One region of the Pseudoalteromonas sp. RB2-MNA-CIBAN-0110 genome, then DNA from elsewhere that is predicted to be linked to it. Evidence: predicted binding sites of a transcription regulator. Region 1 holds the regulator's gene; each other region holds the start of a gene.
What was found. The regulator sigma-54, encoded in region 1, starts transcription at its own class of promoters, with help from an activator protein. The targets are predictions, from matches to a motif close to GTTGGCACGNNNNTNGNNT.

Region 2: AAEY68_RS07175 (flagellar basal body rod protein FlgF) is a predicted target of sigma-54. The motif match lies at 2,262-2,280, and genes of this name have one in related genera.
Region 3: AAEY68_RS10725 (CsbD family protein) is a predicted target of sigma-54. The motif match lies at 2,792-2,810, and genes of this name have one in related genera.
Region 4: AAEY68_RS03370 (EF-hand domain-containing protein) is a predicted target of sigma-54. The motif match lies at 2,730-2,748, and genes of this name have one in related genera.

The regions. Positions count from the first base shown of each region.
Region 1 covers NZ_JBEOOQ010000014.1:69,498-75,674, forward strand. The annotation lists gene AAEY68_RS09130 (KpsF/GutQ family sugar-phosphate isomerase) at 1-83, shown strand, start outside; gene kdsC (3-deoxy-manno-octulosonate-8-phosphatase KdsC) at 84-635, shown strand; gene lptC (LPS export ABC transporter periplasmic protein LptC) at 632-1,186, shown strand; gene lptA (lipopolysaccharide transport periplasmic protein LptA) at 1,176-1,721, shown strand; gene lptB (LPS export ABC transporter ATP-binding protein) at 1,718-2,443, shown strand; gene AAEY68_RS09155 (RNA polymerase factor sigma-54) at 2,513-4,012, shown strand; gene hpf (ribosome hibernation promoting factor) at 4,038-4,325, shown strand; gene ptsN (PTS IIA-like nitrogen regulatory protein PtsN) at 4,330-4,782, shown strand; gene rapZ (RNase adapter RapZ) at 4,801-5,646, shown strand; gene AAEY68_RS09175 (HPr family phosphocarrier protein) at 5,689-5,961, shown strand; gene mgtE (magnesium transporter) at 6,092-6,177, shown strand, end outside.
Region 2 covers NZ_JBEOOQ010000010.1:17,084-23,260, reverse strand. The annotation lists gene flgH (flagellar basal body L-ring protein FlgH) at 1-655, opposite strand, end outside; gene flgG (flagellar basal-body rod protein FlgG) at 672-1,460, opposite strand; gene AAEY68_RS07175 (flagellar basal body rod protein FlgF) at 1,482-2,225, opposite strand; gene flgE (flagellar hook protein FlgE) at 2,383-3,753, opposite strand; gene AAEY68_RS07165 (flagellar hook assembly protein FlgD) at 3,813-4,493, opposite strand; gene flgC (flagellar basal body rod protein FlgC) at 4,507-4,938, opposite strand; gene flgB (flagellar basal body rod protein FlgB) at 4,944-5,351, opposite strand; gene AAEY68_RS07150 (CheR family methyltransferase) at 5,497-6,177, opposite strand, start outside.
Region 3 covers NZ_JBEOOQ010000018.1:51,020-57,196, forward strand. The annotation lists gene hrpB (ATP-dependent helicase HrpB) at 1-2,080, opposite strand, end outside; gene AAEY68_RS10720 (group II truncated hemoglobin) at 2,164-2,577, opposite strand; gene AAEY68_RS10725 (CsbD family protein) at 2,858-3,055, shown strand; gene AAEY68_RS10730 (xanthine dehydrogenase family protein molybdopterin-binding subunit) at 3,124-5,385, opposite strand; gene AAEY68_RS10735 ((2Fe-2S)-binding protein) at 5,382-5,879, opposite strand; partial or broken gene AAEY68_RS10740 (hypothetical protein) at 6,067-6,177, opposite strand, start outside.
Region 4 covers NZ_JBEOOQ010000003.1:172,852-179,028, reverse strand. The annotation lists gene AAEY68_RS03390 (putative RNA methyltransferase) at 1-435, opposite strand, end outside; gene AAEY68_RS03385 (energy-coupling factor ABC transporter permease) at 432-1,079, opposite strand; gene xthA (exodeoxyribonuclease III) at 1,085-1,891, opposite strand; gene AAEY68_RS03375 (hypothetical protein) at 2,132-2,563, shown strand; gene AAEY68_RS03370 (EF-hand domain-containing protein) at 2,790-3,311, shown strand; gene scpB (SMC-Scp complex subunit ScpB) at 3,463-4,053, shown strand; gene rluB (23S rRNA pseudouridine(2605) synthase RluB) at 4,050-4,922, shown strand; gene AAEY68_RS03355 (YciK family oxidoreductase) at 5,004-5,750, opposite strand; gene AAEY68_RS03350 (VolA/Pla-1 family phospholipase) at 5,957-6,177, shown strand, end outside.

The sequences.
Region 1 (6,177 bases):
ATGGCTTAATCGTCGTCAATGAGAAAAACCAACCTATTGGCGCATTAAACATGCAAGACCTATTAAAAGCAGGAGTATTATAAATGCAATTTGAAGAACTCTATCAACCGCTGAGCGATGATGCAAAAGCACGCGCTAAAAAAGTAAAGCTACTTATATGCGATATTGATGGTGTATTTTCTGATGGCCGTATTTATCTTGGTAATCAAGGTGAAGAGCTAAAAGCATTTAATACAAAAGATGGTTTTGGCATTAAAGCGCTTATAAACAGTGGCTTTGAAGTGGCTGTAATTACTGGTCGTCATTCACAAATAGTGCAACAACGTATGAGCAGCTTAACCGTACAGCATATTTATCAAGGCCAAGAAAATAAGCTCATTGCCTATCAAGAATTAAAAGACAAACTCAACCTTAGCGATGAACAAATTGCTTATATCGGTGATGATGGTCCTGACATGCCCGTTATGGAATTAGTCGGCTTTGCTGTTGCAGTAAATGATGCCCATCCACTTATTAAACGTTTATCACACTATGTAACGCAAATGCCTGGCGGCTTTGGTGCAGTAAGAGAGCTCACCGACTTACTTATGCTTGAAAATGGTAAAGCATTGACTACACAAGGCACTAGTTCATGAATGCAGCGCGCATAATATTAAGCGTTTTATTCATTAGCTGTATGGTTTGGCTTTGGTACCCTTATTTTACACAAACAAATATTGTGCCTCAGACTGAGCCTGAAGTTATTGCCAAGCCTGATTACATAGCCATAGAACTCAAACAAACAGCCTATGACGAACAAGGTAAAATTAGTCACAAAGTCACTGCGGCTAAAATGGAGCTATATCAACAATTAGGTTTTACGTTTTTTGAAAAACCTATTTTTACTTTATATAACGAAAAGCAAACGTGGCAAATAAATGCAGACGAAGCAACATTATACGAAGACAAACAATTAATTTTAGAAGGCAATGTGGTTGCCAAAAACTTAACCGATAACGCCATGATAGACAAAATCAATGCTGATAATATTCAGGTAGATATAAAGCTATTAACAATGCGTTCGGAGCAACCCGTTATCATCACTGGACCCAATTTAAAAATCACTGGTAAAGGCCTAGAAGCCGACTTAAAAACCGAAGTGATAAAACTAATTAACCATACGCGAACCATATATTATGACCAATAAAATATTAAAATCACTTATTATTCCTACACTTATACTAGCGTTTAATAGTAGTGCTGCAGAGCAAAACACGCAACCGACTGCAAATCAAATTTCAATAAGCGCCGATAAGCAAGAAGGTCAATTAAAAGCTAATGTCGGGATTTTTGAGAAAAACGTTGAAATTATTCACGGTAATCGCCGTATCACAGCCGACCGCTTAGAAGTACATAAACGCGATGAACTTGGTGATAATAAACAATTATTAATTGCTACAGGTAGCCCTGCGCACTTTGAAGAAAAGCAATCAGATGGCACGACTATGAGCGCCAGTGCTGACGAAGTACGTTATGATGTATCTAAGCGTTTTTTAACGCTTGTTGGTAATGCACAAGTATCGCAAGCGGGACAAAAAATAAATGCTAAAAGCATTACCTACGATATAGAGCAGCAGCTAATCAGTGCCGAAAAAGATGAAAACTCAACTGACCGCGTTCACACAATTTTAGTGCCAATCGAGACTAAAAAAAGTAAAAAAAGCGACAAAGGTCAACCATGAGCACATTAAAAGCAGAGCTATTAGCAAAGAGCTATAAAGGCCGTGAAGTTGTAAAAAACGTCGGCCTTGAAGTCAAAGCTGGCAGTATTGTTGGCTTACTTGGCCCTAACGGCGCAGGTAAAACCACCACGTTTTATATGATAGTAGGACTTGTACCTAGCGACAAAGGTAAAATATCGATAGACGATAACGATATTACTCTTTTACCTATGCATAGTCGTGCTAGATTAGGCATTGGCTACTTACCGCAAGAGTCTTCAATATTCAGAAAGCTGACTGTTTATCAAAACTTAATGGCCATTTTAGAAACGCGCAAAGAGTTAAATAAACAAGCTAGAGAAGACACTCTCGATAAATTATTAGATGAATTTAGCATACAACACATTCGTGATAGCCAAGGCATGGCATTGTCAGGTGGCGAACGTCGTCGTGTTGAAATAGCACGTGCGCTGGCAGCAGATCCTAAATTTATATTACTGGATGAACCATTTGCAGGTGTTGACCCGATTTCGGTGTTAGACATAAAGAAAATAATAGAACATCTTAAAAATCGTGGGATTGGTGTATTAATTACCGATCATAACGTAAGAGAAACCCTTGATGTTTGTGAAAAAGCCTACATTGTTTCTCATGGGGAGCTGATTGCATCAGGTACTCCAGAACACGTATTAAATGATAAAACAGTACGCGATGTTTACTTAGGCGAGCAATTTAGGCTGTAACATTTACGCCATGTCTTTAAGCATCTGCTAGTATTAATTATAACAACATAAAAGGATTGTTAGAGATACATGAGGCAATCACTACAGCTGCGCATGGGCCAGCAACTTACAATGACTCCACAGCTGCAACAAGCTATTCGTTTGTTGCAACTCAGTACATTGGATCTCCAGCAAGAAATACAAGAAGCTCTCGACAGCAACCCGCTATTAGAGGTTGAAGAAGCAGACTATTCAGAAGACGCTGCAGGTAAAAACGAGCAAAAAGCAGATACAGATGACATAACTGTTAGCGCATCTGCCGATGATGCTCCAAGCGAATACGAACAAGATAGTGGTGAAGCACTTGCAAAAGACACGCTAAGTGACGACATGGCTATGGATGTTAGTTGGGATGAGTACATGAGTGCCGCCCCAGCAGCATCATCGGGTCCGATGCCTGAAGACGAATCAATATACCAAGGCGCCTCTACTGAAACGCTCCATGAGTATTTAATGTGGCAGTTACAACTAACGCCATTTAGCCCTACAGACGAAGCTATTGCTATTGCTATTGTAGAAGCCGTCGATGATTCAGGTATTTTAACACTAAGCTGCGAAGAGATTTTAGAAAGCTTTAATCAAGAAAACGAAGATGATAACGAAGTCGAACTTGATGAAATTGAAGCTGTATTAAAACGCATCCAACTGTTTGATCCTGTTGGTATTGCTGCACGTAGTTTACAAGAGTGTTTGTGTATTCAGCTAAACCAGTTTGATAAAGAAACACCTTACATTAATGAAACAAAAATGATTTTAACCGAGCATATTGATTTATTAGCTGCTCGTGACTATCGTACATTAATGAAGAAAACTAAGCTCAAAGAAGAAGAGCTTAAAGAAGTAATGACATTAATACATACTCTTAGCCCTAAACCTGCAGATACTATTGTAAGAGAAGAATCTGAGTATGTTATTCCTGATGTGTCAGTTAAAAAAATCAAAGGCCGCTGGGTTGTTGAGTTAAACCCAGACAGCATGCCTAAAATTCGTGTTAATAGCCAATACGCGGCAATGTCTCGCACTGTAAAATCCAGTGGTGACAGCCAGTTTATTCGCTCGCATTTACAAGAAGCTAAATGGTTTATTAAAAGCTTAGAAAGTAGAAACGACACGCTATTAAAAGTAACAAATTGTATTGTTAAGCAACAACAAGGCTTTTTTGAACACGGTCCTGAAGCCATGAAACCAATGGTTTTAAATGATGTTGCTGAAATGGTAGAAATGCACGAATCAACAATTTCGCGCGTAACAACCCAAAAGTATATGCACACACCCCGTGGTATATTTGAGCTTAAATATTTTTTCTCAAGCCATGTAAGCACCGAAAACGGTGGTGAATGTTCATCTACAGCAATCCGTGCGCTTATCCGAAAATTAATCGCAGCAGAAAATTCAGCAAAACCATTGAGTGATAGCAAAATAGCGGATATATTGGCTGAGCAAGGAATTAAAGTAGCGAGACGTACAATCGCAAAATACCGCGAATCTCTGGCTATTCCACCGTCAAATCAACGTAAAAGTTTGATTTAAGACGCAAAAAAAGAGGGTAATGCTTATGCAACTAAACTTAACTGGTCGTCACGTAGAATTAACCGATTCACTAAGAGACTATATTAATACCAAATTTGCGAAGCTAGAAAGACACTCTGATCATATTAATAATGTTCATGTCATTCTCGATGTAGAAAAATTAAATCAAAAAGCAGAAGCCACCATACACGTAAGCGGTGCTGAGCTATTTGCCTCTACAGAACATCAAGATATGTATGCCGCCATTGACTCGTTGATCGACAAGCTCGATCGACAAGTAATTAAACACAAAGAGAAGCTTGCTCGACACTAATATGATGAAATTAAGCTCACTTATATGCCAGGACTGCAGCAAAGCTGCGGTCCTTTTTAATAGCAAAAAAAGAATTTTAGAGTTCATTAGCGAACTTGCTCACGACAAACTTCCGTATTTACCGCAACAAGATATTCTTAATGCTTTAATGAGCAGAGAGAAACTCGGTAGTACAGGTATAGGGCGTGGCATTGCCATTCCTCATGGAAGAATGAGCGGTGCAGAAGAGCCTTTGGCTTTAGTACTCGTTAGCGAAACTCCAATAAATTTTGATGCAATCGATAATCGCCCTGTTGATATTTTCGTCGCACTCATCGTACCAGATGGCGATAACCAGCAGCACTTAAAGACTCTAGCAACCATTGCTGATAAACTAAACAACAAAGATTTTTGTAAACAGTTACGCAGTGCAAAATCAGATACTGAGCTTTACCAAGTTATTGTCAATCAATCATAGTTTTATAAAGGGTGTTAAATGGAGTTAATTATCATAAGCGGCCGCTCTGGTTCTGGAAAGTCGGTTGCTTTACGCGTTGTAGAAGATTTAGGTTATTATTGCGTAGATAATATTCCAGTTAACTTGCTTCCTTCATTAGTTCGCAGTGTGTCTGATAGCTATGATAAAATTGCTGTTAGCATTGATGTGCGTAACATCCCTAAGCAACAAGATGAATTTAACGATATTCTTGAATACTTGCCTGGCTTTGCAAAACCTACTTTATTTTATTTAGATAGCGACGATCAAACATTGATCAAACGTTTTTCTGAAACTCGTAGATTACACCCACTATCAATTGACTCGTTGCCTCTTGATTTAGCCATCAAAAAAGAAAAAGAATTACTTGATGTATTAATCACCCGCGCCGACTTTATGATAGATACAACTGATTTAAGCGTTCATCAACTTGCTGAATCTATTCGTGAAAAGATTTTAGGTAAAAAAGATAAGCAACTGATTGTCACGTTTGAATCGTTTGGTTTTAAATACGGTATACCAAAAGAAGCAGATTACGTATTTGATGCACGCTTTTTACCCAATCCACATTGGGAACCTGAATTAAAACCTTTAAATGGGTTAGATCAACCTGTTAAAGATTATTTGGCCAATCACAGCATAGTGCAAAAATTCACATGGCAAATTCAAACATTTGTACAAACATGGTTACCGCACTTAGAGCGAAATAACCGCAGTTATTTAACCATTGCCATTGGGTGTACAGGCGGACAACATCGCTCTGTATATTTAGCGCAAACTATCGGTGAAAGTTTTGCAATGACACATCCCAATGTGAAAATTCGCCATCGCGAACAAGAAAAATAATATAGCTGAATAATCACCTGTTCAGCTTAGGTAGAGTAAGTTATGCATTGTGAAGACACTTTTTTAATAAAAAACAAATTAGGATTGCACGCCAGAGCAGCCACAGTGCTTGCCCAATTGGCAGTGCAGTTTGATGCGACAATTACATTATTTCAAGATGACAAAGAAGCTGCAGGCGATAGCGTACTTGCATTAATGTTACTTGAAAGTAGCCAAGGCAAAGAAGTAAAAGTTGTATGTAAAGGCCCCGATTCTGAGCAAGCTTTACATGCTGTTGGAGAATTAATAGCACAACGTTTTAATGAACAAGAATAAACAGTTATAAAAATAATGCTCGCATTACTAATGCCCCAACTAAAACAGATATATAAAATAAATACGGTTAGTGACGCCAGTTAACTCACCTCTCCCCATAAAGTAATATAAAAATTTATAAAGGACGCCAATGCCTGAAGCTTTTGAACAAGATTACCCACTACAGCAACTAAAACAGGTGACTAAGTCACTCAATAGTGGTCAATTTGTTCAAGT
Region 2 (6,177 bases), on a different contig from region 1:
AACGTGTAAGCCAACCAGGACTTTGCGCTTCTTGCGTTTGCCCTTTACCTGAGTATTGAATACGTGCATTAGCAATGCGGTTTGATTCAACCGTATTATCGGCGCTTACGTCTTGAGGGCGTACTAGCCCTTCTAAACGAATAAACTCTTCACCGGTATTAAGCGTTAGCCATTTTTCGCCGCGTATAACTAAGTTACCATTAGGTAAAACGCGCATTACATTAACCGAAATATCGCCCACTAAGCTGTTTGATTGGTTTGATTTTGAATCGCCCGTAAACGACGAATCGCTACCAATACCAAACTGAATACTATCGCCACCTATATTTACAGGTAGACCACCTAATCCAATAACGGGGTCTAAGCTTGCGTCGGTTTCTTTGTCTGTTTCTGTTTTAGCGGCTTTTGTTGCTTGAGTAGACTCTTGCAATTTAACCGTAATTATATCGCCAGTACGTAGCGCTTTTTTATCAGAATATAAGTCGTTTGATGTATGAGTATTAAACAATGAACCTGTAGCTACCAGCGGCTCTAAAATAGGCTCGGGGTACATAGGTGCGTAGTAAGGGTCGTCCTGCACTACTTCACTATTTTGCGTAGACATACAGCCACTTAAAAATAATGTGCCCGCTGTAAATAAAATAATATTACGCATAATTCCCCCTACTCTATTAAAGCTGTTGATTGATATAACTCATCATTTCGTCAACGGCCGAAATTACTTTTGAGTTCATTTCGTAAATACGCTGAGTTTCGATTAGGTTTACTAGCTCTTCAGTTACATTTACGTTTGATGTTTCGAGCGAGCCTTGAATAATGCTACCTAACCCTTCAACGCCAGGATTACCTTGTACCGGCGCACCACTTACAGCGGTTTCGGTATAAAGGTTTTGACCAATTGGCTCAAGGCCCGACGGATTAATAAAATCACTAATAGTAAGCTGACCAATGACCACGTTATCAGCTTGGCCTGCAACACGTACAGATACTTCGCCGTCTTGCGAAACCGTAATTGATTGCGCGTCATCAGGTACATTCATTTCTGGCTGAATAACGTAACCTGCGCCCGATGTTACAATTCGTCCATCGCCATCGGTAGTAAACTGACCATTGCGCGAGTAAGCAATATTGCCATCTGGTTGCAGTACTTCAAAAAAACCTTCACCAGAAATCATCCAATCTAGTGAATTTTCGGTGGTCAACATGTTGCCTTGCGTAAACTCTTTTTGGTTAGCTACAACTTTAGCACCCGCACCTAACATTAAGCCCGATGGCATTTCGGTATCTTGCGATGAACGACCACCTGGTTGATTAATATTTTGATAAAGTAAATCTTCAAATATAGCGCGGCTTTTTTTGTAACCTACAGTACTCGCATTCGCTAAATTATTTGAGATAACCGATATATCGGTTTGTTGAGCGTCTAGCCCAGTTTTACTGATCCACAATGCTGGATTCATAATCGTGTCCTCATTTTAAAGTTAAACTATGCGTAATAACTGATCTTGACGCTCGTCAATTTCTTCAGCTGTTTTCATTAATTTCACTTGTAATTCAAATTGGCGCTGGTGGCTTATCATGTCGACCATTTCGTGAACAGGGTTCACATTCGACATTTCAAGCGAACCACTTAAAACTTTTACATTGGCAGAGGTATCTACTGTTACATTTGCTTTTGGTCTAAATAAACCATCGTTACCTTTTTCGAGCTGTGAGCTATTTGCTTCTACCACTCTAAGCGTGTCTATTTCTTCTAAAAAGTTAGCGGGGGCGCCTTGTGGTCGAACTTGAATAGCGCCATCTTGGCTAAACCCTATTTTTTCGACTGGGACGGGTAATATAACAGGTCCCCCTTCGCCAATAACTTGACGACCGTGGCTGGTTACGAGCATGCCTTGAGCTGTAACGTTTAACGTACCCACTTTTGTGTAAGCTTCATTACCGGAGGCATCTTGCACAGCAAGCCATGCGTTATCGCTCATCGCAATATCTAAGTCTCGCCCGGTTTGAACAATGCCACCCGATACCATGTTTGAACCCGGACGCTCTTGCATTGAAAATACACGTGTAGGCAAACCTTCGCCAAACGCTTGCATAGAACGCGCCTGCGCAAAGTCAGCTTTAAAACCCGTTGTATTTGCATTTGCCAAATTATTGGCTTTTAAAGCAAGCCCTTGTAGGCTTTGCTTAGCGCCAGAGGCCGCAATGTAGACCATTTTGTCCATAGTATCGACTCACATAAAAAATCTCTGAACTTATAAATGCAAAATAGGTGCCAGATTAAATTTGACGCAACATTGAGAGGTATTTAGAAGGGCTTACAAAGATGACTTATAAAAAAGGCTGCAAAAATGCAGCCTAATATATTTAATGAGGTTTAGCTTATCGAATCTGCAAAATACTTTGCTGAATAGTTGAGTTAACTTCAAGCGCACGTGAGTTTGCTTGGTAATTACGCTGTGCAGTAATTAAGTCTACTAGTTCATTAGTAAGGTTTGTATTTGATTGCTCAAGCGCTGATGAGTTAATTCCACCAAATGTACCCGAACCAGCTTCACCCGCTACAGGTTCACCTGAATCAATACTTTGCTTCCAGCTTGTATCACCCACTTGTGATAACCCTTGTGAATTTGGAAAACGTACCATAGCCACTTGGCCTAGGAATGTTGAGTCACCATTACTGTAAGAAGCGACAATTTTACCGTCTGTGCCAATATCAATTCCGGCTAAACGACCAACTGTTGAGCCATCTTGATCGAGTGCTTTTACTTCAAAACCACTTGAATACTGAGTTGGGATACGTCCTGCCGTGTTATTTTCATCGCGCCAGTTAAGCTCAATACCAGTACCAGGGAAAGTTGCACCATTGTCTAGTAATGTTGATAAACCAGCGCCAGAACCCGCTGGTAGTAATATTTCATCAAAAGTAGTTGTATTTGTATTTGCCACACCACCTGTTGTTGATGGCAAACCACTTGAGTTAAAACCTAGGGTAGTCAGTGGTGTATAAGGTGTCGTTGTTTGTTCTCCACCAGTTGTGCCATCAACTACTTTGCCATCAAGTGTTGCGTATACTTCCCAACTGTTATCTGTACCACCTGCTGCGGCATCATCTTCTTTAGCAAAAAAGTACTGTAAGATGTGCGGCTCACCTAGTGAATCATATACTGTTGTTGACGTAGATGAGTTATAAGTACCACTAGACGTAGGGTCAAAATCTAGACCTGATGGATCCGCCGTTGCATCTAAGTTAAACGACAAAAATACATTTTCTGTTGCGCGAGGTGAACCAGACGAATCAGGGATTTGAATTGGATCAGTTGTGCTCAAACTTACCGACGTTGTATCACCTGTAGATGAATCAACTGGGAATGCTTGTAAAAAGTTACCTTTTGCGTCAACCATAAAGTTATCTTGGTTAAGCTTAAATGCACCCGCACGTGTATATGTTAAATCTTGCGAAGATAAATCGTCGGTCATCGCAAAATAACCTTCACCAGTGATTGCTAAATCAAGTGAGTTATTTGTAAATTGCAGTGAGCCTTGGTGAAACTGCTGCGCAACCATGGTTGTTTGCACACCGTCACCATTTTTAGTCTTACCAGAGCTAAACACTGATGAAGCGTAAACATCGGCAAACTCAGCGCGTGACTCTTTAAAACCTGTGGTATTAACGTTTGCAATATTATTTGCCGTTACGTCTAAATCTTTTTGCGCGGCAGCAAGGCCGGTTAATGCAATATTGAAGCTCATAATTCACCTCTAACCTGTTAGTCTGTGGCCTGCTAGCAGGCGAAAAATACTAAAATTTATTACGCGATTTCTGCTACATCTGTCAGCCTAACCGCACCTTCTTTAGTGTTAATAATAATGCCACTTGAGCCATTAATATTAACGCTTTCAATGTTCTTGAATGTAGCAATGGGCAAGCTTGAAAATTCGCCGTCAGTACTTCCTTCGGCGGTTACTGAGTATTCACCTTCAGGTAAACGCTCACCGGCTTCATTTTTGCCATCCCACGCAAAACGTACTGCACCTGCTGATTGAGAACCCATATCAATAGTTCTCACTAGCTGACCTGATGCATCTGTCACTTTAATTTTTAAGTTATCAACGGCTTCTTCTGCCACTGCAGAGCCTCTGGCATCACCCGTTTCATTTAAATCCAGGGTGTTTGACTCAAGTAAAGCTTGCTTGCCAACAAGTGTTGATGCTTGCAATGCTGAATTTGATGTCATAGAAGACGCTAAGCTATCAAAATTTGAATTTAAATCGCTGATGCCTTGCGCCATTGTGAAACTAGTCATTTGCGCAATCATTTGATCGTTATCCGCAGGGTTACTGGGATCTTGAAACGATAATTGCTGAGTTAACAAAGAGAAAAAGTCTTCTTGTGTTAACGCATCACTCTCATTATCACTGGTCGCTACTTGCGATTCTTGCCAGCGTATAGAGTCTAAATAGGATGAAGATGTACTAATATCGTTACTCATAACCTACCCTCGGTTACCGCTGCCCTAGCAACAGTGTTTTACTTAGCATTTGCTTTGCTGCATCAGCAACTTGCACGTTTGTTTGGTAAGAACGAGAGGCAGAAATCATATTTGCCATCTCCTCTACAACATTGACGTTGGGTTTATAGATATAGCCATTTTCATCCGCACTTGGATGGTTTGGGTTATATTCAATTTGTAATGGTGCATTACTTTCAACAATGCCCAAAACCTTAACACCAACTGCGGAGCCCTGTTGGTTACTTACTGATGCTGAAGCCTTTGTTAGCTCAGCCGCAAATACAGGTTGGCGCGCTCGGTACGTTTTGTCTTGAGATGAACTAATGGTATTAGCATTAGAAATATTACTAGCTGTAGTATTTAAGCGAACGTTTTGTGCGCTCATACCCGAACCTGCAATATCGAAAACATTATATAAACTCATAATTTTTATCCTTGACTACCGAGAGCTTTATTCAGGCCTTTAAATTTGCCGCTTAAAAATTGCAAGCTGGCCTGATACTCCATAGCATTCTGTGTATACAAGTTTCGTTCCACTTGTATATCAACCGAGTTACCATCACCTGTATCTGATTGATTTGGCAAACGAAATGATTCTGAACTGCCCATACTATGAGTACCTCCACCAATGTGTTTATCATTAGTTCTTACCATAGTATTGCCGCTTTGCTGGGTTGACCTTGCCGCTTTTAATGCAGAGGCAAAATCAATATCTTTTGCTTTATAGCCAGGCGTATCAGCGTTAGCTATATTAGTTGCAATTAATTCAGCTCGCTGTGAACGGATCAACATGGCTTGCGGATGCACACCTAATGCTTTATCAAAACTGATAGCCATAACCTTCTCCAAAAAATTGACTTACCCATGAATAAAGCAAAAAATAAGCCATTAATATTAGGAAGTGTTATATTTTTATAAGACTATGTATCTAAATAGAAAAACGACGCTTGGTGCGTCGTTTTAGGGAAATGAATTAACTTAATTATTTCTTTTGGTAAATGATACCGGGGTTGCATCTAACCATATCAAATTCAGTACTTAGGCCAGTTAGAGACTCTGACGCTCCTAAAAATAAGTACCCTTTTGGGTTTAATGCTTGTGCAAACTGATTAATAATTTTAGCTTTTATTTCAGGCGCAAAGTAAATAAGTACATTACGGCAAAAAATAATATCAAACTTGCCCATTAACGCGTAAGAATCAAGCAAATTCAGGTGCCTAAAACTAACTTGTTTTTTTATTGTATCGTTTACTTGTGCCATACCATTGCCGCTGTCTTTAAAAAACTTTTTACGACGCTCTGCAGATAACCCTCTGGCAAGTGCAAGCGCGTCATATTCTGCATTTTTACACATATCAAGCATGGTATTAGATATGTCGGTACCAATAATTTGTGCACCCATACGAAGCACACCAGGTTGCTTAGTATTAAATTCAGCTACTGACATAGCTATTGAATAGGGTTCTTGTCCTGATGAGCTGGCAGCAGACCAAATTTTTAAAGGCCTTCTTAAGTCTTTAAACTCAGGAAAAAGCTTATTTTGGAGCAACTCAAACGGGTATTGATCTCTAAACCACAACGTTTCGTTTGTGGTCATTGCATCAACCACTGCGGCTCTTAATTGCCGCTCGTGAGGCCCGAGAGTTTTACTAACCAACTCCGA
Region 3 (6,177 bases), on a different contig from region 1:
GTTGCCAATCAAAACAGTTTTGTAATGCTTCAAAGTAGTTAAACTTTTTAAGCTGCGTGAGCGTTTTAATATCTTCTAAAAACACGCTTAGCCACTGCGCTGCATTTTGAATGAGTTGTTGCTCATTTGTTTTTGGGAATTTATCAGGCATTAAATTACTTGCTAAGCTCATACGTATCAGCAATTGCTGCGCATCAGGTTGCTCGTTAAATAATGCAAAACCGTGTTTAGCAAATAAGTTTAGCCACGCTTTAGCGCGCTCGCTCTTATCTAGTTTTTGTTTACTAGGCTGGCTGGTGAGCGTTATAGCCCCGAGTTTCACTTCATCTTGATGAATAAAACGTGCTGATTTTTCGTCAAACTCACAACGAGTAAGTTCACTAAATAAATGCGGTAAAAATTCTTGTAACTCAAATGTGTTAAGCGCAGTGGCTGTAAATATACGCCCTCCTTTGTGCCCGCCCATGGTTGCTATAGCTAAGTAATCGTCGTTGTGCCAGTAATCGGCATTTAACTCAGCACCTGCACCATTGGCAAGTAGGTAACCATTACCGCGTTTTTTAGCGATGCGATCGGGGTATGCCAATGCCACTAGCAAACTAATATAATGCGTATTTAATTCGCTGTTTTCGTCTTTTACTTTTAAGCGGCTTTGCCAATATTTTAACTGTTGTTTAAATACCGGATGCGGACGTTGCTGTTGGCTATGCAGCGCTAAACTCAACTCGTTTGCACTGTTTACTCGGCTCTCAAGTAATGCCACTAAATAAATAGCGAGCCTAAAAATACCAGGGAGTTGGTCATCAAGTATTTGCGCTTTTAGTAGCATATGCGCCAAACGAATATCAGCACCAAAACCTAACATTTTACTGCCAAGCGGTGTGAGCTTACCTTTGCTATCAATAGCTTCTAGTATGTTAAGCAGGTTACTTGCTTGCTCGCCTTGTTGCTCAGTGGGCTTATCGAGCAAGGTTAGCTCATCAGTACTGGCTCCCCACTGCTTTGCCTCAAGCATAAGTTGGCTTATGTCTGATGTGAGTATTTCGGGATTGTCGTGGCTATTACGTCTCTCAAAGGTTTGCTTTGAGCCAATTCGATAAACAATGCCCGGCTCTATTCGCCCTGCACGCCCTGCACGCTGCACAGCAGACGAGCGCGATATACTTTGTGTTGTGAGCTCAGTGACCCCTGTTTTTAAATTAAAGGTAGCTGCACGGCGCTTGCCGCTGTCAATTACAATGCGTATGCCTTCAATAGTTAAACTGGTTTCGGCTACATTGGTGGTAAGCACTACTTTGCGCATGCCGTTTGGTGCAGGAGCAATAGCAGCTTGCTGATTGGCTTTATCTTGCTCGCCAAATAGCGTTGCTACTATGCAGTTACTGGGTAAATCGCTAAGTGCTTGTTGCACGCGTAGTATTTCAAATTGTCCAGGTAAAAATACCAATGCGCTACCTGTTTGCTCATTAAGTGCTTGTTTTATTATGGTAGGAATTGCATCAAGCCAACGGCTTTCATCTTTTATGGGTATGTATATTTCGTCTATTGGGTAGCTGCGACCGCTTGATTGAATTACAGGGCAGTCAAAAAACGCTGTATAACGCTCAGTATCAAGAGTTGCCGACATAAGCATAATGGTTAAATCTTCACGCAGCGCACTTTGGGTCTCGAGCGCAAAGGCAAGTGAGGTATCGGCTGCAATTGAACGCTCATGAAATTCATCAAATATCAGTAAATCAATATCGCTTAATTCGGGGTCGTTTTGCAACATGCGCGTTAGCATGCCTTCGGTAACTATTTCAAGACGCGTATTAGCGCTTACTTTACTCTCGCCCCTAATCCGCAAGCCCACACTTTGCCCAACACTCTCGTTTTGGCACTTTGCTAGGTAGCTGGCTATATTACGAGCAGCTAAACGGCGAGGCTCTAGCATTACAATACGTTTAAAATGCCCATCGCGCATTAGTTGCAGCGGCAACCACGTAGATTTACCCGCACCAGGCGGCGCTTGTAATAACGTAATAGGATTACTTTGTAATGTAGTAACGAGTTGTTGATATATGTCTTGAACCGGCAGCACAGCTATTTACCCTAAATTGCTTTGCAGGCATTGTAACAAAAAACCGCAGCGACACCGCGGTAGATGTTTATTAATAATTGCTATTAACTACCCGACACCATTCTAATTCGATCTGCAGGCACTCGTAATTGCTGCATTAAGTAAATTTTAAATGAGGCTTCGTAAGGTTGCTTATCAACCGCTTTTTGCATGCATAAAAGCCATGCATCACTTTGCTCAATTCCTACATGTAAATGTTTGTGCGCTTGAGGAATGTTAATACTGCCAAAATGTTCAGCGTATAATTTAGGACCACCTAACCAGCCCGACAAAAAATAAGCGAGCTTTTTTCGCGATGCCGATAAGTCTTTTGAATGCATACTCCTTATATTTTCAGCCTCTTTTAAAGCGTCCATATTATCGTAAAACGCATTCACCAATTGTGTAATACCTGCTAACTCACCTGCCATTTTGTATGAGCAGTCACCCACTCCATATTCACACGTCTTAGTATTCATAACTCACTCAGCTTAACTACTTTGTTTAATACCTGCATATTAGCTTAAAACAAAAATTTAAGAATGAGTTACATCAAAGCGGCGTAACTTATGTCAGCAATAATTACAGGCTGCTATGTATATTTTTTAATAAAAAGCTCAATATTAAAAACAAAATCGCTCAACATAAAAATATAACCAACTGATAATAAAAACAATAAAATCATTATTATTCATTGGTACAAGGCTTGCTACTTTATAACTGACAGTTAATTCACTAACCTAAAGTAAGGATAAACTTATGAACAGCGATCGTATCGAAGGTAATTGGAAAGAACTTAAAGGTAAGGCTCAACAAAAATGGGGCGATCTTACCAACGACGATTTAGATAAAATTGAAGGTAGCCGTACAGAGCTAGTTGGTAAAATCCAGCAGCAATACGGTAAATCTAAAGAAGAAGCAGAGCGTGAAGTTGATGAGTTTGAAAAAGGTCGTTAAGCCGCGTTAACCGCTTTAAAAAAACCGCCATTTTGGCGGTTTTTTTGTTTAAGCTGTAGGTTATTTAGCTACGCTTTTAATTGGTTACCAATCGGTAACTGCCTAATACGCTTTCCGCACGCTGCAAAAATAGCATTACATAATGCTGGCGCATAAACTGGTGTAGACGGCTCGCCTACCCCTGCTGGTGGTGCATCACTTTGTACAATTTCAACGTCAATCTCAAGAGGTGAGTCGCTCATACGCGGTACGCGATAATCATGAAAATTACTTTGCTGTACGCGGCCTTTATCAAAGGTAATACCATCGCTGATTACAGTTGTAATCCCGTAAATAGAGCCACCTTGGGTTTGGTTTTTAACGGTGTCGGTGTTTACAACCGTACCCGCATCAATGGCAACCCACGACTTAATTACTTTTAAATCGCCAGCATCCGACACTTCTACTTCAACTACCGTAGCTACGTAAGTTAAAAAGCTTCTGTGTGCTGCTATTCCTAAACCTCGACCTTTAGGAAGCTCTCGCCCCCATTTACTCATGTCAGCTACTTTTTCAATAACATGGCGCAGTCTGCCAATATCTAGAGGATAAACCGCTTTATCGCCACCGTAATTATCGTATGTGGCATTTTGCTCAGTTACATCAACAATGCGACTCGGACCTATAGTGTCTAGTAAATAGTCTTTTTGGTCGCGACCGGCTTTATGCGCTGCTTCGCCAATAAATGACTGAATAGCAAAGGCATGAAAAATATTTGATACAGAGCGCATCCAACCAATTCGTGCTTTGGCTTGCGCATCACCGTTTTCTAACTTCATGTTAGGTGTGTTAATGGGGTTATCGGTAAATCCTAAGCGCAGTTCAAAGCTTCCTGGCGTAGTCGCCCCTTCTGAAAAGGTAGAGGTAATTGGTGAAAACGCGGTGCGGTGTAAATACGATTCTATTGCGCCATTTTTATCTAGTGATGCTTCAATGTGCTGAGCCGAAACTGCATGGTAAAAACCATGTTGTATGTCGTCTTCACGCGTCCATTGCACACGAATAGGCTTGCCTACTTTCATTGAAAGGTAAGCTGCTTCTGCTGAAAAGTCAGGTTTTGACTTACGCCCAAAGCCGCCTCCTAACATGGTAACGTGAACATTAATTTTGCTCTCATCCATGCCAAGCATTGCCGCCACTGTTTTCATATCGGCTTGTGGATTTTGCGTAGCAGCCCATATATCAACACTATCTTTGTGGTACATAGCTGTTGCACAAGGCGGCTCCATTGGTGCTTGAGCAAGGTGCGGCGCGTAATAATCAGCTACCAGCTTATTGCTCGACTTAGCCAACACGCCCATGGCATCGCCTTTATCACGTATGTTTGCCTGTGGAGTTTGTACTGTTTTTAATAATGACTTTTTAAATTCTTCTGAATTGTAATCGCCATTTTTGCCATCATCCCACACGACTTTTAATGCTTTACGCCCTTGCCATGCAGCCCATGTGTTTTTAGCTATAATCGCAATGCCACCTTTTGGCTGAAACTGCGGTGCGCCTTTTGGTGCAGGTATTTCAATAACATCTATAACGCCGTTTATCGCTTTTGTAGCACTGGCATCAAACGACTTAACAACACCGCCTACTACCGGCGGGCGTTCAATTATAGCCACCAGCGCTTGTGGTTCGCGTACATCGGCTGCAAATATAGCTTTACCTGTTACTAAATCGGCTAAATCTATGTGTGCCATGCCGGTATTAATGTAGCGCCATTCTTTGCGTGTTTTAAGCGTTAGTTTGTCAGCTTCTGGTGGCGTTATTGTAAGCGCTAAGTCGATTAAATCTTTATAAGTAAGCGATTTACCTGAGCTGTGTGTAACAACGTGTTGATTAGCAGTACAGGTTTGTGGCTCAACTTTCCAATACTTAGCAGCAGCATGCTGCATCATGTAACGCACACTTGCGCCCATTTCACGCAAGCGCTGCATGTTGTAGCGGATACTGCGCGAGCCATCGGTATTTTGATCGCCGTATTTAGGGTCGCCCTTACCCTGAATAACAATAACCTTATCCCACGCGGCTTCCATTTCATCGGCAACTATTTGTGCAATCGCGGTGCGAATTTGCTGACCCATTTCAGAGCGATGACAGGTTATTTCAACCATGCCGTCTGGGCGCAGTGCAATAAATAAGTTTGCGCGTTTTGCCAGCTCAGATGGTTGCTCTAGTACGCCAGCAAATGCTCTTGGCGCACTGCCTACAAAATAAGTACCGAGTACCAACGCACCTATTGCACTGGTTTTTAAAAACTTACGGCGGTTTAAATCAAAGTATTTGTTATCTTGGTTCATACTTCTTCCCCTTGTTCATTTGGGTCGAAATACTGAACACTCGCCATTGTTTTAGCAGCTGATTTAATTGCTTTATGAATACGCGGGTATGTACCACAACGGCAAATATTTCCCGACATATTACTTACTATTTCATCATCGGAAGGGTTTGGATTGGCAGCTAATAAGCTTGCAGCTTGCATCATTTGGCCGCACTGGCAAAAACCACACTGCGGTACTTTATGCTCAACCCATGCTTGTTGTACTGGATGGTCACCCTGCTCGCTTAACCCTTCAATTGTTGTAATTGAAAGACCCGCTACTGCCGCTACAGGTAATACACACGAGCGCTGAGCTACCCCATCAATATGCACAGTACACGCACCACACTGTGCCATGCCACAGCCAAATTTAGGGCCGGTTAAATTCAATTCGTCTCGGAGATACCATAATACTGGCGTTGACGGATCGCCAGAAAACTCATGTTTATTACCATTAATGGTAAGCGTGATCATACTAAACTCCTTGGCAAAGCGCTTTACAGGAGGGTTCCTTGTTGCGCGAGAACTATTTTTAATTACTTACTATTTTATACTTACTACTTTTAGCCTACCACTTAGATCTATTTTATAAAAATACTAATTATTAGAACGTTTTACTGTTAAAAACAGTTCTACATTATCAAGCATACTAAAACATACATTAATGAGTGCTTATAACATCTTCAAATAGTAATCGCTCATCGTCTTTATAAACTTCAAGCCAACCTGGTGGTGATGTATCGCAGCCAATAATAGTTACTTGTAGCACATA
Region 4 (6,177 bases), on a different contig from region 1:
TTGGCTTTTAAAGGGGGCTTGGCTGATTGATGCCACACTAAAATGGCAATTAGGGTAGCGCTTTGCTGCATATTTAACCGCTGATTTTGAAATGTCGACACCGTATACAACAGCATTTGTTTTATTCGCGATTGCTTGGGTATAAAACCCTTCACCGCATCCTAAATCAATAATAGTATTCGCACTTATTCGACCGACTAAATCGCTAAGATTTTGTTGTAAAAAGCGGTAGTATCCACGCTCTAAAAATGCACGTCTGGCTTGTACCATTTCAAGTGAATCACCCGGTTGTTTTGAATTTTTCTGTTGCACAGGCAATAAATTAACATAGCCTTCTTTAGCAAAATCAAAGCTGTGGTTGTTAGCACAACGAAGTGTTGAATCAGTTTTCAAAAGTGCTAGGTTACAAAGCGGGCATTGATATTCAAGACTCATGAGCCTAGGTAGTCCTTATCGTAAAAAGTTTTTACCCAATGCGGGCGATAGGTGATCATAATTGTTATAGCCATGCCGTTGAGCATTGCTTCAGGAAACCAAATTATGGCACTTAAATAAACGTAGTTATCTGCAAGTTCTTGCCAATTGTATTGCCCTATAGCTAAGTAAAATAAAGCACCTAGGCCTATTTTTATACAGGCTATAAATCCTGCGGTTATAAACGCACAAACAAATATATAAACAAAAAAATGACGAGGTAAATATTGGTAACTAATTATAAAGCCAAGATAGCTCAATAAAATAGGAATAAACGCACCAATAAGCAGTTGTACTGGTAACAGCTCAAGTTCAATTTGACCAAAGGCAGCGAGTAGGGCTGTGGCAAGTAGGCTACTTAAAATAGTCAACCGCCAGCCTAAAATTAATGTAGCAGCCGTAACACCTAGTATGTGTAAATCAAGGCCAGTTAAAATGCCAGCCTTTATTCGCCAAAGCACTGCAAACACTAACGCACACGCAAGTACGCCAGTTTGACGGACTGGCGTATTAAGCAATGTTTTATATGTTTTTTTATCAAAGCTTAATAGAGCAATAATAATTACAAGAGCCCAAAGTAGCCCCTGTATTGTTAGGTTGAGCATAATAATTACTTAAATGTTGACCATATAGGGGCATGATCTGACGGTTTTTCAATACCGCGAAGTTCGTAATCAATACCTGTATCTATGCAGCGTGCTGCAAGCTCATTGGTTGCAAGCACTACATCTATACGAAGTCCTCGATTATCTACAAACCCTTTAGAGCGATAGTCAAACCACGAGTATTGATCGTCTGTTTCGGGGTTTTGCTCTCTAAAGGTGTCTTTAAAACCCCAATTAAGTAATGTTGCAAGCCATTCACGCTCTACCGGTTGAAAAGAACATTTACCCGTTTTTAACCAACGTTTAGCATTTACTTCGCCAATACCAATATCTAAATCGGTAGGTGATATGTTGATATCACCCATAACGATGACGTCTTGATCGGGTGTGTGATTGGTTTCAAGGTGTGTCATTAAATCTTTATAAAATTGACGTTTATAAGGGAATTTAGTTTCGTGATTAATATTATCACCTTGTGGGAAATAGCCATTCATGACAGTAAGGTCGCGACCGTTTTCTTGTTCAACAGTGACGCTTATCATACGTTTTTGCGATTCATCTGTATCGGTGGCAAAACCTTTTAAGACCGATTTAGGCTCTTTTTTGCATAACATAGCTACGCCATAATGTGCTTTTTGACCATGAAAGTAGACGTGATATCCCATTTTTTGTACATCTTCTAATGGGAATGCTTCGTCGTGAACTTTAATCTCTTGCAAGCCAATAACGTCTGGTTGATGTTTGTCGATAATTGCTTGTAATTGGTGAAGACGAGCACGCAGACCATTGATATTGAAAGAAATCACTTTCATAAAATTTACCTTAAAATTGGTTCTATTTAATAGATTAAATTGTATCAGTAAATACGCGTACATAACATGACTGAATTGAGATAATAGCTGCGCAAATGTTGATCAAATGATGGGTAAAGTTTAAACATTGTGAATACAATATTAATTATTTAAATAAATAAAAAATTCAATTGAACTTAACTTTATTGAATATATAATGCGCGAAATTCACTTGTTTAGCTCGTTCAAATAGGATCTCTCATGAAAACTCAACTACTTTTAGCCACTGCTTTACTAGCATCTGCAACTGCGTCAGCTCAAAGCAATACTTACTTTAGCCAAGATAACAAAATTGAGTCTAAGTTATGTGTACTAAGTGCAAACGAAGGCTTTAGCGTTGCTCGTAAAGAAGCTGCCCAACACGGTGTTTACCTATCTCGTTTTTCTAAAAGCATTTTATGTAATGGTGAAGATATTCGTGATATTGCTAAAAAAACGACATTAAGCAACGCATCAGTTGAGAAAGTAGAAGTATTTGCAAAAGACGCTCAACAAGAAACTCAATTATGTATGACGGCTTTAAAACAAGGTTTAGCACCTGTTCGTCAAAAAATTGGTAACCTAAACTCATTAAAATGTAATGGTCAAAACGTTACTGAGTTTGTTAAACGCTACCAAAACGCAGCAATCTAATTATTAGCTTAACTATATAAGTAAATTTGAAATGCCTGGTTTTTACCGGGTATTTTTTTGCAAAAATTACAAGGTTGTTTGCAAAGCTTGCAAGCTTAACTTATTGAAACTGTTTAATAAATATACCGATCGAGATTAAGTTATTGATTATTATAAGTTAACTATTATTGGCATTGGATTTGTATTAGTTAAAGTGACATTTAATTAATTACGAAGGATACGTCTTATGAAAAAGTTAACATTAGCAGCCACTATTTTAGCATCATTAAGCCTAGCGGCTTGTTCATCTAATCAAGGTCTTGAAAGAATAGACAGTGACTTTGCAAGTTTAGATAATGATAGCGATGGCTACATCTCAAAAGTTGAAGCTGATGACGATAGCATTTGGGGCCATTTTTCAAATATTGATACCAATATGGATAACGAAATTAGCCGCAAAGAATTTAACACTTATATGAAGCTTAATAATGGCAAAGTAGCCACTGATTCTGAAGTAAGTGAGTCGGCATTTAAAGCTGAAATTGCTAAATTCGATAAAATTGAAAGCAGTTTTTCAAGCTTAGATAACGACAGCAATGGCTATATCTCGGTAGTTGAAGGTAACGATGATGATATTTCAAATCATTTTGGTTACATGGATAAAAACCAAGATAAGCGCATCAGTAAAAGCGAGTTTATGGGTTACATTAAAAAATACGGTAACGCAGTAGCTGAAGATGATGCATTAGAAGCTTTTAAAAGTAACTAATAGTTACCATTTTAGTAAGTAAGATTAAAGCCAGTGCTAGTCACTGGCTTTTTTGTGTTTTAAATTTAGTTATTTGATAGATATATTTTCCTAGTTTGGTGTTGTTCTGTCATAATAGATGGCTGTGTATTTTTATTTGTTAAGAGTGTGTATGGCGGGTCGGCGAATTAGTGATGAACAACTAGTTGAGATCATTGAAGCAGCTATTTTTGTTGCAGATAAGCCTGTTAGTAAACGCCACCTCAAAGACATCGTATTAATAGATTTAGCTATTTCTATGGCACGAATAAATGACGCAATAGATACAATACAAGAGCATTTTCAAACTCGTGGTATTCGCTTAGTTGAAGTTGGTAGTGGGTATCGGTTTCAGGCATGCAGTAGTTTAAGCCCTTGGTTAAATAACTTGTGGCAAGAACGCGCACCAAAATACTCGCGTGCTTTACTGGAAACATTATCACTTATTGCATACAGGCAGCCCATTACACGCGGCGAAATTGAGCAAGTAAGAGGTGTTACTACGGGTTCGAATATTATTAAAACCTTACTCGAAAGAGAGTGGGTTAAAGTGGTAGGGCATAAAGAGGTTCCGGGAAAGCCGGCTTTATATGCAACTACTAAGCAATTTTTAGATTATTTTTCGTTAACTGGGCTTGAAAATTTACCTGCGTTGCCAACAGAGCAGCAAAGTAAAATTAACCAGTTATTGAGCGATCCTTCTGTGAGAGAACCATCCGAATGAGTATTATACAAGGTGAAAAGTTACAAAAAGTCTTAGCCCGTGCAGGCGTAGGCTCACGCCGTGAAATGGAAAAATACATTGACGCAAACCGCGTTAGTGTAAACGGTAAAGTGGCAAAATTAGGTGACCGTGTTGAAGAAACCGATTTGATTCGTGTTGACGGACACAGTGTAAAAATCGAAGAAAAAGCAGACCGAATCTGTCGTGTGATTATGTATAACAAACCAGAAGGTGAGTTAAGCACACGTAAAGATCCTGAAGGGCGTCGTACTGTATTTGACCGACTTCCGCGTATTGATGGTGATCGCTGGATTGCGGTTGGTCGACTAGACGTTAATACATCGGGTTTAATGCTTTTTACAAACGATGGTGAACTGGCAAACCGTTTAATGCACCCAAGCTATGAAGTAGAGCGTGAATACTCTGCACGTGTATTTGGTGAAGTAACCAACGAGACGGTTAAAAACTTACTACGTGGTGTTGAGCTTGAAGATGGTCCAGCCAAATTCACGACTGTAACCCCTATGGGTGGCGAAGGCGTTAACCGTTGGTTTAACGTAACGTTAAATGAAGGGCGTAACCGTGAAGTTCGCCGTTTATGGCAGTCTCAAGATGCGGAAGTATCTCGTCTTATTCGTATTCGTTACGGTAAACTAGAGCTTGATAAGCGCGTGCCACAAGGTGGTTGGATGGAGTATGATTTAGAAACAGTAAACTACTTGCGTAAAACCGTTAAATTAGGCCGCGAAACACAAACTAAGCTTTCTGTTATGCCTGAAAAACGCAAAGATAAACGCGCTAAAATCAACCAAATTCGTAAAGCAGTTAAAAAACACAATCAGCGTGTTAAGCCGACTAAACGTAAATAATCAATTAGTTATTTATTGAACACAAAAAAGCCGCTAATTGCGGCTTTTTTAATGTGTTGTTTAAATTATTTAAACTCTAAATTACTTTTTTACTTGAGCATCTAACGATTCGCCATTCACTTCACTTGAATCGTCACTCATTAGATATAAATATGTAGGCATTAAATCCTCTGGTGTAGCAAGTGCGTCTCTATCTTCACCTGGATATGCAGCAGCTCGCATTGAAGTGCGAGTAGCGCCTGGGTTAATACAGTTTACACGAATATTCGTTTTACCTACTTCACATGCCCATGTTTGCATCATACCTTCTACTGCAAATTTTGAGATGGCATAAGGCCCCCAAAATTCACGACCTTTGCGGCCTACACCTGATGACGTAAATACTATCGATGCATTATTAGACTTACGAAGAACAGGAAAAAGTGCTTTAGTGATCATTGCTTGTGCAGTCACGTTTACTTTCATTATGTTTTCGAACGTAGATGAGCAAAAATGTTCAAGCGGACCGAGTGACCCTAAAATACCTGCATTATTAAGCAACCCATCAAGGCGTCCAAACTGATATTCGATTGTTGCAGCAAGGTCACGGTAGTTTTGCTTCGTTGCGCCTTTTAAATCCATAGGGACTATTGCAGGTTTAGGGTAGCCAGAATTAACAATTTCATCGTAAACACATTCAAGTTTATTAGTTGTTTTTCCTAATAAGATAACTGTAGCGCCGTATTTTGCATACGTAATTGCTGCAACTCGGCCAATACCATCACCGGCGCCTGTTATTAAAATAACTTTATCTTTAAGTGCGTTTTCAGCTGCTTGATATGTGTGCATAAAAGTACCAATTCATATAATTTTTTTGATTTTAACATAGCGAAACATGAAGTAATCGAATTTATTGTAAAATTAGGTGGCGAAAATAGAAACTTTACGTTAAGTTTAACTGGTCTAATGTCTCATTAATAATCTGATTACATTGTTTTAACTTAATACACTGATTAAACACACTATAAAAATAAAATATGTGCGGAGCCAACAATATGAAAAAAATGCTACTTTCACTCTCAGTTACAGCTGCTTTAGCAGGTTGTGGCGGTGGAGAAACGTTAACAGATGTCAAAAATGACACAGCACCAGTTGTCCCAACAGCAACAGTCACATTTGATCCTGCAGCAGGTATCTTATCGGTACCTAACGATTTACTACTCAGTGGTACTTTAGACGGGACTCTAAATCTGCCAGATGAAACAGATGATAATAA